Regions from separate parts of the Streptomyces sp. NPDC086777 genome, predicted to be linked through region 1. Evidence: riboswitches for the same ligand, from Rfam matches in the RefSeq annotation. Region 1 holds a riboswitch; each other region holds the start of a gene.
The links. Region 1 has a riboswitch for cyclic di-AMP ahead of AB0472_RS32845 (NlpC/P60 family protein). Riboswitches for the same ligand answer to the same signal wherever they lie in the genome.
Positions count from the first base shown of each region.

Region 2: it holds a riboswitch for cyclic di-AMP, as region 1 does, so the genes downstream of both, AB0472_RS40265 (transglycosylase family protein) here and AB0472_RS32845 (NlpC/P60 family protein) in region 1, are expected to answer to the same signal.
Region 3: it holds a riboswitch for cyclic di-AMP, as region 1 does, so the genes downstream of both, AB0472_RS04980 (M23 family metallopeptidase) here and AB0472_RS32845 (NlpC/P60 family protein) in region 1, are expected to answer to the same signal.
Region 4: it holds a riboswitch for cyclic di-AMP, as region 1 does, so the genes downstream of both, AB0472_RS18080 (LysM peptidoglycan-binding domain-containing M23 family metallopeptidase) here and AB0472_RS32845 (NlpC/P60 family protein) in region 1, are expected to answer to the same signal.

Region 1 covers NZ_JBFBJI010000029.1:18,472-21,651, forward strand. The annotation lists gene pcrA (DNA helicase PcrA) at 1-1,586, opposite strand, end outside; cyclic di-AMP (ydaO/yuaA leader) riboswitch at 1,921-2,094, shown strand; gene AB0472_RS32845 (NlpC/P60 family protein) at 2,102-3,180, shown strand, end outside.
Region 2 covers NZ_JBFBJI010000048.1:40,998-44,177, reverse strand. The annotation lists gene AB0472_RS40270 (transglycosylase family protein) at 262-1,269, shown strand; cyclic di-AMP (ydaO/yuaA leader) riboswitch at 1,464-1,638, shown strand; gene AB0472_RS40265 (transglycosylase family protein) at 1,643-2,332, shown strand; gene eno (phosphopyruvate hydratase) at 2,735-3,180, shown strand, end outside.
Region 3 covers NZ_JBFBJI010000003.1:22,010-25,189, reverse strand. The annotation lists tRNA gene AB0472_RS04990 (tRNA-Met) at 171-244, shown strand; gene AB0472_RS04985 (PP2C family protein-serine/threonine phosphatase) at 527-1,576, shown strand; cyclic di-AMP (ydaO/yuaA leader) riboswitch at 1,827-1,987, shown strand; gene AB0472_RS04980 (M23 family metallopeptidase) at 1,995-3,032, shown strand; gene AB0472_RS04975 (aldo/keto reductase) at 3,109-3,180, shown strand, end outside.
Region 4 covers NZ_JBFBJI010000011.1:183,645-186,824, forward strand. The annotation lists gene AB0472_RS18075 (SGNH/GDSL hydrolase family protein) at 1-605, opposite strand, end outside; gene AB0472_RS18080 (LysM peptidoglycan-binding domain-containing M23 family metallopeptidase) at 828-1,760, opposite strand; cyclic di-AMP (ydaO/yuaA leader) riboswitch at 1,765-1,925, opposite strand; gene AB0472_RS18085 (alpha-galactosidase) at 2,233-3,180, opposite strand, start outside.

The sequences.
Region 1 (3,180 bases):
GCCTCGTCGACCCGCCTGAGCGCCTGCGGGAAGCTGATCTTCTCGCGCTGGGCGAGGGCGTCGATCATCGCCTCCGCGCGGTCGCCGATGCCGCGCTTGGGGACGTTGAGGATCCGCCGGAGCGGTACGGAGTCCTCCGGGTTGGCCAGCACCCGCAGGTACGCGAGGACGTCCCGGACCTCCTTGCGCTCGTAGAAGCGGACGCCGCCGACCACCTTGTAGGGCAGGCCGACGCGGATGAAGATCTCCTCGAAGACACGGGACTGCGCGTTGGTGCGGTAGAAGACGGCGACGTCGCCGGCCTTCGCCTCGCCCGCGTCGGTCAGCCGGTCTATCTCCTCGGCGACGAACTGCGCCTCGTCGTGCTCGGTGTCGGCGACGTAACCGGTGATCTGCGCGCCCGCGCCCGCGTTGGTCCACAGGTTCTTCGGACGGCGGGACTCGTTGCGCTCGATGACCGCGTTGGCGGCGGAGAGGATCGTCTGCGTGGAGCGGTAGTTCTGCTCCAGGAGGATCGTCGTCGCGTTCGGGTAGTCCTCCTCGAACTGGAGGATGTTGCGGATCGTCGCGCCCCGGAAGGCGTAGATCGACTGGTCGGCGTCACCGACGACACAGAGCTCGGCGGGGGGCAGGTCGTGCTCGCCGGGCGGGGTGTCGCTGCCGTCGGCGCGGACGCCGGTGCCGACCAGCTCGCGCACGAGGGCGTACTGGGCGTGGTTGGTGTCCTGGTACTCGTCGACCAGGACGTGCCGGAAGCGGCGGCGGTAGTGCTCGGCGACGTCCGGGAAGGCGCGCAGCAGGTTGACCGTCGTCATGATCAGGTCGTCGAAGTCGAGGGCGTTCGCCTCGCGCAGCCGCGACTGGTACAGGGCGTAGGCCTGGGCGAGGGTCTTCTCGAAGCCGTCGCTCGCCCGGGCGGCGAAGTCCTCCTCGTCGACCAGTTCGTTCTTCAGGTTGCTGACCTGGGCGCTGAACGACTTCGGCGGGAACCGCTTGGGGTCGAGGTCCAGGTCCCGGCAGACCAGGGCCATCAGGCGCTTGGAGTCGGCGGCGTCGTAGATCGAGAAGGAGGAGGTGAAGCCGAGCTTCTTGCTCTCCCGGCGCAGGATCCGCACGCAGGCGCTGTGGAAGGTCATCACCCACATCGCGTTCGCGCGCGGGCCGACGAGGTGCTCGACCCGCTCCTTCATCTCGCCCGCGGCCTTGTTGGTGAAGGTGATCGCGAGGATCTGGCCCGGGTGCACCTGGCGGGCGCCGAGCAGGTGCGCGATGCGGTGCGTGAGCACGCGCGTCTTGCCGGAACCGGCGCCGGCCACGATGAGCAGCGGGGAGCCGGCATGCACGACGGCCGCCCGCTGGTTGTCGTTCAGCCCCTCCAGGAGCGCGGCCGGGTCCGGGGCCGGGCGGGCGGCGCCGTCGCGGTAGTAGGCGTCCCGGTCCGGGGGCACGTCGAACTTCCCGCCGAACAGATCGTCCGGAACCGACTCCGGAGCGTGCTCGTCCTCGGGCGGCGGCGGAGGTTCCTCGTCGTGGCCGCGGGGGGCCTGGAGGCTCGCCAGGAAGCTGTCGTCAAAGAGGCTGCTCATCGCTCTCCGAGTCTAGGGCGCCCCACCGACAACCGGCTGCCGCCCCGAGAACTCGCCCGGGTGACCGAACGGATCCCCTCCGTCACGGCAGGTCGACGCGCGTCCCGCAGCCGCCGGCGCCCGCACCGAACCCCTGAATCGCTCGCGGCAGGACCTTTGGATCCGCCGGAACAAGTCGCCCATAACGTCACGGATCTCCCAACTGAACAGAGCACAACGCCTAGGTCACGAAAATGTATCGGGCATATCGCACATCAAACTTCACAGGGACCACACGAGTTGGCTAGCGTGCCGGGCGGGCCGCACGACCCCCACCGGCGAACGTCGCCGGGCCGCACGGCCTCCGCCGAGTCCGGGGCGCACCGCGCATCCGGAGCCGGGGACCCACACCGATCCCGGGGTGAATCGGTCCCGACGTCCCTCCGGGGAACGGACCGTAGGGCAACCCTTCCGAACCACCCGCCCGAACCCGACAGCTAACTCGGTAGGCGGAACACCGGAAGGAGTCGCCCCCGTTGGCGTCGCACCGCAAGTCCCGGCCGTCAGGAGCGCGCGCGGCGGGCATACGCACCCCCGCGCTGGCCACCGCGGCCCTCACCTCGATGGCGCTGTTCTCCCAGTCGGCCGAGGCCGCGCCGTCCGACGACGGCAAGCCGAGCCTGGAGGAGGTCGAGAAGAAGGTCGACGCCCTCTACCGGCAGGCGGAGTCGGCGACCGAGAAGTACAACGCGGCCAAGGAGCGGACCGGCAGGCAGCGCAAGCAGGTCGACACCCTGCTCGACGACGTCGCCAGGCGCACCGAACGGCTCAACAGGGCGCGTGAGGAACTGGGTTCGTTCGCCGCGGCCCAGTACCGGACCGGGGCGAGCGTTCCCGACACGGCGACCTTCCTGCTCGCGGACAGCCCCCAGGGCTACTTCGACCAGGACCAGCTGATGAGCCGCCTGACCTCGCGCCAGAAGGGCGCGGTCGACGACTACGTCACCCAGCAGTCCGCGACCATGAAGAAGCGGCAGGAGGCCACCCACAGCCTCGAGTCGCTCACCGAGACGCAGGACGACCTCAAGACCGCCAAGGCCACCGTGCAGACGAAGCTGGCCTCCGCGCGGGAGCTGCTGTCGCAGCTGACGGCCGCGGAGAAGGCCCGGCTGGCGGCGATCGAGAAGCGGCAGCAGGAGGCGGCGGACCGCAGGGCGGCGGAGCTGGCGAAGCAGCAGGCCGCCGCGGCCGACCGGGAGGCGTCGTCGTCCTCGGCGTCGGGCGGCTCGGCTTCCGGCTCCGGCTCCGGCTCCGGCTCCGGCAGCGGGGCGGGCTCCGGGTCGGACTCCGCCTATGCCACGAAGGCCGCCAAGGCGATCGCCTTCGCCCGCGCGCAGATCGGCAAGCCGTACGTCTGGGGCGCCACCGGCCCCGGCTCCTACGACTGCTCCGGGCTCTCCCAGGCCGCCTGGAAGGCCGCGGGCGTCTCGCTGCCCCGCACCACCTACGACCAGGTGAACGCCGGCACCACCGTCCCCCTCGCCGACGCCCGGCCCGGCGACCTGGTCTTCTTCTACGACGACGTCAGCCACGTCGGGGTCTACATCGGCAACGG
Region 2 (3,180 bases), on a different contig from region 1:
CCGCTGCCGTATGCAGCACACCCGGGCCTCATCAGGAGTGCGGAACCGCAGCAAGATCAATCTCGCCGGGATGTCCCGTACCTCAACTACTCACACCCGGGTACGGACAGAAGATGACCAGCGTTCAACTCTGTGATCTTCACGTGATCTGCGCGGCACTAACTTGTGACAAGTGATCGTCTGCCGATACGTTCACCGTCAGTGCGGCGCCCTTGCGGGACCCGCCGCGCCGGTCACCGCTGTCGCTCGAAAGGTTTCCGCATGCTCTCCGGGAACGGTCGTCACCGTCGCCCCCGCCAGGCTCCGGCGCTCCTCGTCGCGGCCGGCGTGACCGGCTCCGCCATCGCACTGCCGCTCCTCGGCGCGGTGAACGCCAGCGCGGCCGACGGTTCCACCTGGGACCAGGTGGCCGAGTGCGAGAGCGGTGGCTCCTGGAGCGCCGACAACGGCACGGGCTACTACGGCGGCCTCCAGATGTCCCTGGACGACTGGAGCAAGTACGGGGGCCTGGAGTACGCCGGCACTCCGGACCAGGCGAGCCGTTCGCAGCAGATCGCGGTCGCCGAGAAGATACTCGCCGACCAGGGCACCAAGGCCTGGCGGACCTGTGCGCTGCTGGCCGGCCTCTCGTCCGACGACGCGTCGGTGAACGTCGACACGGGATTCGGCGACTCGGGCGATTCATCCGGTTCCTCCGGCTCATCCGGCTCGTCGGACTCGTCCACCGGGCTGTCCGACTCATCCACTTCCTCCGGTTCCGACTCCTCTTCGGGGGCCACGGACTCCGGGAGCGACTCCGCCACCCCCTCCGCGAGCGCGAGCACCGGCAGTGACTCCAAGGCCGACGCATCCGGCAAGTCGAACAAGACGGGCAAGTCGGAATCCTCCGGCTCCGATTCCGGCTCCGGCGCCTCGAAGGCGAGCGAGAGTCCCGTCATCTCCGGGTCCGACAAGTCGGACAGTTCGTGGCGGACCGGCGGTTCCTGGAGCCTGGTCGACACGGGCGCCGTGAGCGGCGGCGGCAAGCACCGCGGCGACTCGGCGGACGAAAGTGTGACAAACGGTCAGAGTGACACCTCCTCCGGCCGGCATGCCTCCGGTGGCGGCGACACCTACACCGTCCACGACGGCGACACCCTCGCCTCCATCGCCGACTCCCTTGGTCTCGACGGCGGATGGCGCGCGCTCTATGCCGCGAACAAGGCCGACATCGGCTCCGACCCGAACGCCATCGCCCCCGGTCAGACCCTGAAACTCGGTACCGAATAGGGCGAAAGGCGGCGGGAGTTGGCGCCCCGCTTCGGGCTGAATGTCCGTTCTGGTGAAAGTGTGGGATGAGTCTCAGAAGCCCTGATCATCTTTGAAATTCACCTGATCGCCTGTTTACGGTCGAGGCCGCTCGTCACCACGAGCCCCGGCCGTCGCAACGCCGAGTCCTGCCAGCGGCCACCCGGGAACAGTCGTCGCGTCATGCGCCGTAGGCAGGAGCGGGGGACCCAAGGTAAGTGCCGGGACCGGTGGTTGAGGCCGCCGATCCGGCTCGGGGTGAAGCCGCGCACCGACACACGGGTGTGCGGCCGGGCAACTCAACCGGCCCGAACCCGACAGCTCACCTCGCAGGCGTCGGTGAGGGGATCGATCCATGCTGTTCTCCGGCAAGGGCAAGCACCGTCGTCCGTCCAAGGCCGTCCGCGCCATCGCTGTCGCCGGTGTCACCGGCGTCGCCGTCGCGGCCCCGCTGATGGCGGCCGGCAGCGCCTCCGCCGCCACCGCCTCCGAGTGGGACGCCGTCGCCCAGTGCGAGTCCGGCGGCAACTGGGCCATCAACACCGGCAACGGCTACTACGGCGGTCTGCAGTTCTCCGCCTCGACCTGGGCCGCGTACGGCGGCACGCAGTACGCCGCGCAGGCCAACCAGGCCACCAAGGCGCAGCAGATCGAGATCGCCGAGAAGGTCCTCGGCGCCCAGGGCAAGGGTGCCTGGCCGGTCTGCGGCACGGGCCTGTCCGGCGCCACCTACACCGGCAGCGGCTCCAGCAGCTCCTCCAGCTCCAGCTCGTCGGGCAGCAGCACCAGCACCCGCTCGACCGACACCCAGGCCGCCTCCCGCTCCGCCGAGCGCCCGGCCGCCAAGAAGACCGTCACCACCCCGGCCGGCAAGAAGGTCAAGAAGGGCGACGGCGAGTACAAGGTCGTCAAGGGCGACACCCTCAGCTCGATCGCCGAGAAGCACAAGGTCAAGGGCGGCTGGCAGGCGCTGTTCAAGCTGAACAAGGACATCGTCGAGGACGCCGACTTCATCTACCCGGGCCAGCAGCTGCACCTGAAGTAGGACACCTGACGCAGCCCGCGGAGCGGCCACCGAAAGTGCTGGGCGATGCCCAGCCGAACCACAGCTCCCCCATAGCCGTGGTCCCCATAGTGGAGACCACGTGAGGGTCACCCCCGTCCCCCACGGACCCCCGTCCCGGTGCGTTTTCCCCCGAACGCACCGGGGCGGGGTTTCTCTTTGCCGCCGGGCCGCCGTCCCCTTCTTGGCCCGCTCTTCTCCCGTTCTTCATCGGGACCCCCTTTGTTCCGCACGTGAACAATGAGTACCGTCTGTATGTCCACGGGCCGGTCGGTCGTGCCGGCCGACGGCCCCGGGACGGTTAGGCTCTAGTCGCAAGGCTGAGCAAGGGCCGACGAGGCCCGCGTGCGCCCCGCACAACCAGCGTCACATCCCAAGAAGGAGATGCTCGTGCCGTCCATCGACGTCGTCGTAGCCCGGGAAATCCTGGACTCCCGAGGCAACCCCACGGTCGAGGTCGAGGTCGGCCTCGACGACGGCAGCACGGGTCGTGCCGCCGTTCCGTCCGGCGCCTCCACCGGTGCCTTCGAGGCCATCGAGCTCCGTGACGGCGACCCCAACCGCTACCAGGGCAAGGGTGTCGAGAAGGCCGTCCTCGCCGTCATCGAGCAGATCGGCCCGGAGCTCGTCGGCTACGACGCCACCGAGCAGCGCCTGATCGACCAGGCCATGTTCGACCTGGACGCCACCGACAACAAGGGCTCGCTCGGCGCCAACGCCATCCTCGGCGTCTCCCTCGCCGTGGCGCACGCCGCCTCCGAGGCGTCCGACCTGCCGCTGTTCCGCTACCTCGGCGGCCCGAACGCGCACCTGCTGCCCGTCCCGATGAT
Region 3 (3,180 bases), on a different contig from region 1:
CCCGGCCGTGCTCCCTGGCCGTGCTCCCGGGCCCGACCCGTCCGGTCCCGGCCGTGCTCCCTGGCCGTGCTCCCGGGCCCGGCGCTTCCGCGTGCGCCGACCCGCTCCTGCGCGTGAGACGTAACCCGTGTGACTCCTCCTCTTCCGATGGCGTATGCTGGTGTCACCGACGCGGGGTGGAGCAGCTCGGTAGCTCGCTGGGCTCATAACCCAGAGGTCGCAGGTTCAAATCCTGTCCCCGCTACTGAAACCCAGGGCCGGAATCCGAGATTCGAGGATTCCGGCCCTGAGTCATATCCGGGCCCGTGTTCCTCATCACACACGTCCGCGCTCATCCGCCCGGCCCACCCCGTTCGCCCCACCCGCTCGCAGCCGCAAACCTGGACGGACAGGCATCGAACACACCGGACGCATCGAGGACTGCGAGCACATCGCACACGACGGGCTCGTCGAGGACATGGGACGGCAGGGGGGTCGCGTGGTGGGCCGTGCAGAGGTGGGGCAGCGCGGTCCGGCATCCGCCCGTATGCTCGCCCGCTTCCTGCCCGCGCTGCTGATCTGCGCCGGGGGCTGTTACGACCTCCTCACCCCCGCGCCCTTCACCGCGGTCCCCTTCTTCACGGCGGCCCCGCTGATCGCCGCGTCCCTCTCCTCGCTCCGCGCCACCCTCCTCACCGGCCTGGCCGCGCTCCTCGCCACCTACGCCGTGCATGCGCGGGGCACCGTGCTCCCGGAGGCCGACGCCCTCACCGAGATCCTGACGGTGGTCACCGTCGCCGTCCTCGCCGCCGGCATCAACCGGATCGTCCGCCTCGGCGACCAGCGCCTCGCCTCCGCCCGCGAGGTCGCCGAGGCCGCCCAGCGGGCCGTGCTGCCCGAGCCCGCCGAGCGGATCGGCGGCTTCGAGATCGCCGCCCGGTACGAGGCGGCCCAGGAGGGCACCTTCATCGGCGGCGACCTGTACGCCGTCCAGGACACCCCGTACGGCGTGCGGCTGGTCGTCGGCGACGTCCGCGGCAAGGGGATGGGCGCGGTCGCCGCCGTCGCCGTGGTCATCGGCGCCTTCCGGGAGGCCGCCGAGCAGGAGGCCACGCTGGAGGCGGTGGCCGGCCGGCTGGAGCGGGCGCTGGCACGTGAGGGCATCCGGCGCGGCGGCATCGACGCACACGAGGGGTTCACCACCGCCGTACTCGCCGAACTCCCGCACGGCGACGGCACGCTCCGGCTCGTCAACCGCGGCCATCCGCCGCCCCTGCTGCTGCACGGCGACGGCGAGGTGCGCCCGGTGCGGGCGCCGGAGGCCGCGCTGCCGCTCGGGATGGGCGAGCTGGGGGCGTGGCCCGACCGGGCGGCCGAGCACGCGTTCCCGAGCGGCGCCACGCTGCTGCTGCACACCGACGGCCTCTCCGAGGCGCGGGACGCGCACGGCCGGTTCTACGACCCGCAGCGGCGGCTGACCGGCCGTACCGCCGCCGCCCCCGGCGCCCTGGTGGCCCGGCTCGCGGCCGAGGTACGCCGGCACACCGGCGGCGGCATGACGGACGACATGGCGCTGCTCGCCGTACGACGGCCCTGAACGGCGGGCGGTCACGTTCGGTGTCCGGGTGACGTCCCTGCGCATGACAACTGAGACACCATCAAAACCTGTGTGACTCCTGAGCTGAGCGGCGCGCACCGCCGACTCGACCGATTTCGACCGGTCGTGGCAGGTAAGTCCAAACCTTGAAAGCTTAATGATCAAGACGAACGGCTTGGAATCTGGCCGCCGCGTCTATTAACGTTCGATAACGCAGCGCGGTCGTCCCAGCCGTCACCCGCGACGGCTCCGTGCGCACGCGCCGAATCCCGCAAGGGAACCGGGGAACCACCACCTTGGGGTGAATCGCACGTCAACCGCCGGGTACGAAACGGCCGTTATACGCGCGTAGGAGACCTTCCCGCTCCGAACCCGTCAGCTAACCCGGTAGGCGGCGGAAGGAAAGGAGTGCGCCCGCGTGGCGTCCAACCCGCCTGCTCCGACAGCCCCGTTCGTGCCCAGCCAGCGCCGGCCCGAGACCTTCGCCTACGGCGGCTACCGCGCCGACGAGGGCCCCTTCGAGGAGTGGAACCCCACCGAGGAGTCCCTCTCCGCGGCGCGCGGCCGGCACCGGGTCGCCAAGCAGAAGGGCGGCGGGCTCGCCCGCAGCTCCACGGTTCTCGGCGTCGGCGTCATAGCCGCCGTCGGCGCGGGCGGCATGGCCAGCGCCAACACCGGCAAGCCGCCGGTCTCCATCTCGCTGCCCGACCTGCCCTCCTCGGTCGATGCCCTGCTCGGCGAGGGCAGCGGCCACCAGGCCACCCAGACCGCGCTCAGCAGCGTCACCACGACGACCGCCACCGACGCGGACTCCTCTTCGTCCGACGCCGGCGAGGCGCTGCGCAGCCGGATCATCGCCCAGGCCGCACAGCAGCAGAGCCAGCTCGACACCAAGGCCGGCGCCAAGGCCGTCGCCGCCGCCGACAAGGCGATCGCGGCCGCCGAGGCCAAGGCGGAGAAGGCGGCCGCCGCCAAGGCCGCCGACGCCAAGGAGAAGGCCGAGGCCTCCGCGAAGGAGAAGGCCGAGCAGGCCCGCCTCGCCGAGCTGGCCAAGCAGTACACGCTGCCCGTCGTCTCGTACACGATCACCGGCACCTTCGGTCAGGCCGGCTCCATGTGGTCCTCCGGGTACCACACCGGCCTCGACTTCGCCGCGCCCACCGGCACGCTGATCAAGGCCGTGCACAGCGGCACGGTGACCGAGGCGGGCTGGGCCGGCTCCTACGGCTACCGCACGATCATCACCCTCGACGACGGCACCGAGCTGTGGTTCTGCCACCAGTCCTCGATCGGCGTCAAGGTCGGCCAGAAGGTCGCCACCGGCGACGTCATCGGCCGGGTGGGCGCCACCGGCAACGTGACCGGCCCGCACCTCCACCTGGAGGTCCACCCGAACGGCCAGGCCACCGCCATCGACCCCATGACCTGGCTGCGCGGCAAGGGCCTCAACCCCTGATCCGGACCGCCGCGCTTCACAAGATCTTCGTGTCGCGTCGGCATGGGGTGCCGGGGAACGCGTGTTGAAGTGAAGCATGACTGCTTCTTCCGCTTCCCCTTCGCTCCGTAAGCTCGGCGCCTCCGACCTGGAGGTCTTCCCGCTCGCC
Region 4 (3,180 bases), on a different contig from region 1:
CACGGCTGGTCGGGGTCGGCCGGCACCTCGATGCCGAGCAGCTGGCCGGCGCGCAGCGCCACGCGCGTGTGCCCCTCGGGAGACAGGTGCAGCCGGTCGCCGTCCCAGGCCCGCCGGTCCTGCACGGTCTTGAGGGACCACAGGTCGAGGACCGGGCAGCCGTACCGGTCGGCGATGGCCCGGACATGTCCGTTGTACGTGGCGATCTTGCCGCGCAGGTGCTTGAGGACGGGCACGCCCCGGGTGTCGAAGCCGGTGGTCACGAGCACCGTGCCGACGGCCTCGGTCAGCCGGGCCACCGCCCGCTCGAACCGCTCGGCCACCTCGTCGGGGTCGGTGCCGGGGCGGATGATGTCGTTGCCGCCCGCGCAGAAGGAGACCAGGTCCGGGGCCAGCTCCAGGGCCTGCGGCACCTGGTCCGCCACGATCTGGTCGAGCAGTTTCCCGCGTACGGCGAGGTTGGTGTAACTGAAGTCGCCCTCGGGCCGCCGGTCGGACAGCAGTACCGCGAACCGGTCTGCCCAGCCGACGAACGCCCCGTCGGGTCCGGGGTCTCCCACGCCCTCGGTGAAGCTGTCCCCCACCGCCGCGTACGACCCGATCACTGATGCATTGTCACTCTTCGAATCGTCTCCCACGTCGCACCATGATTCACCTTCGGCTGTGACCTACGCGACCGTAATAAGGGGTTGACGCTCGGTGAGATAAGACACCCTTAAATACTTTTCCAATCGTGGAATACGCCTCCGACCACCGGCGTTGACGTGTCAACCGGAAACGGGGCCGCGCATGGGGCGGCCCCGTCGACGCCGCTGAGCGGTCCCGGGTCAGCCGACGGTGACGCCCTTGGCGCGCAGGTAGGCGACCGGGTCCACGTCCGAGCCGTAGTCGGGGGTGGTGCGGATCTCGAAGTGCAGGTGGGGGCCGGTCACGTTGCCGGTGGCGCCGGAGAGGCCGATCTGCTGGCCGGCGGTCACGGTCTGACCGACCGAGACGGACAGGGCGGAGAGGTGGCCGTACTGGGCGTAGTAGCCGTCGGCGAGCCGGACGACGACCTGGTTGCCGTAGGCGCCGCCCCAGCCGGCCGTGACGACCGTACCGGTGCCGACGGCCTTGACCGGGGTGCCGGTCGGGACGACGAAGTCGACGCCGGTGTGGTATCCGCTGGACCACATGCTGCCGGCCACGTGGTAGCCGGTGCCGATGGCTCCACCGGTGACCGGGAGGCCGAAGCCCGAGGCGACCTCGGCCGAACCGCCCGAGTCCTCCGAGGCGGAGGACGAGGAGGGCGAGGACGAGGACGGGGTGGACGACCGCGGGTTCGGCTGCGTCTCGGGACGGGAGCCGGAGTCCGTCGGCGCGGCGTGCCGGCCGCCGAGCGTGAGCCTGAGTCCGGGGTGGATCAGCGAGGGGTTGTCGCCGACCGCCTGCCGGTTGTCGGCGTAGAGCCGGTGCCAGCCACCGCGGACGTTCTGGTCGCGGGCGATCTTCGAGAGATAGTCACCGGGCACCACCGTGTAGGTCCGCGGTGCGGAATGCGCGGCGCCGGAATTGCCCACGGGCGCCTCCTGCACCGCGGCCTTCTCGACCACGGGAAGCGACTGGGTGGTCTTTTCGGAAAGGGACTGCGTGGTGGCCGCGTGGGCGCCGGCGGCCCCCATGAGCGGCAGAGCCAGCGCGGCGCCACCGGTTCCGGCGACGGCCATGGAACGGGTGAGGCGCTGGGACCTGGGACGGCGGTGCTTACCCTTCGCGGGCATGGCGCATTCCTCTCCGGCGCCTGCGAGGTGAGCTGTCGGGTTCGGGCTGGAGCTGCCCGGCCACGCCGGAAGACGTGGCTACACCCCTAGCCGTCCCGGGAACCGGAACAGGCGTTCATACCTGGTGGGTCCCCCGCTCCTGCCGGGCACGGGTGAGTGTGTGTGGGGACTCCGGGCGGCGGCAGGATTCGGCGTTCCGACCGGATGTGAGGCGAACGTAAGCGAGTGGGACGGACGTGGACAAGCACCAAATTCCCGCCCTCCGGTTCCGACTTGATCCGTTACCGGAAATTCCGGTCACCCTCTGTGAATTCCACCCGATCCGGATTTCCAATTCGCCTGCGGGACATCGGTATTACGTGAGCATGCCGCGCGACGGACGGTCACGAATATGACCCTCCTCACGCACGTCACACCACGTCGGTTTATTGCGCCACAAACTCCAACAAACAAGGCAATTCGGGCAGGCGGGTCAGATCCGACGGAGCCGGAAGACCGCCGCATCCAGGTCACCCTTCAGCCCGGTGTGCAACCCGTGGTGCAACAGCACGGCACCCCGGTGCACTTCGCCCGTTTCGCGGCATTCGTACGCCGCGGCCGGGTCGAGCCCCCGCAGCCGCAGCGCCGGCACCGGCTCGCCGTAGCTCTGCGCCTGCAGCCAGGCCAGGACGACGGTGTCGTCGCCGAGGGTGTACTGCACCGCGCTGAGCCCGCCGGCCGGCGGCCGCAGCCGGAACTGCTCGCCGCGCTGCACCTGGGGCCGGATCTCCTTGTAGAGCTCCACCCAGCGGCCGGCCTCGGCCAGCTCCTCCTCGGTCCACCCCGAGAGGTCGCCGCCGACCCCGAGCGCCCCTGCCATGGAGCTGACGAACCGGAAACGCAGGCTGCTGACCCGGCCGTTGAGCTGGTGGTTCGGGCTGTCGGTGACCCAGGCCGACATCACCCGGGCGGGGTGGATCTGGCTGAAGCCGTGCTGGATGGCGAGCCGGTCCAGCGGGTCGGTGTTGTCGGAGGTCCACACCTCGTCGGTACGGCTCATGATGCCGAGGTCGATCCGCCCGCCACCGCCGGAGCAGGACTCGATGGCGACGTTCGGGTGGGCCGCGCGGATCCGGTCGAGCAGGGCGTAGAGCCCGCGCACATGGTCGACCCACAGACGCTGCGGGTAGGGCTCACCGGGCCAGCCCGCGTCCGTGAAGCAGCGGTTGAAGTCCCACTTGACGTAGTCGATCGGGGCGCTGGAGAGCAGGGTGTCGAGCTGCTCCCAGAGGTACTCCCGGACGTCCTCGCGGGCGAGGTTGAGGACGAGCTGATTGCGCAGTTCCGTCCGCTTTCGCCCCTGCTGGTACTGCACCCAGTCGGGGTGCGCGCGGTACAGGTCGCTGTCCGGGTTGACCATCTCGGGCTCGACCCAGATGCC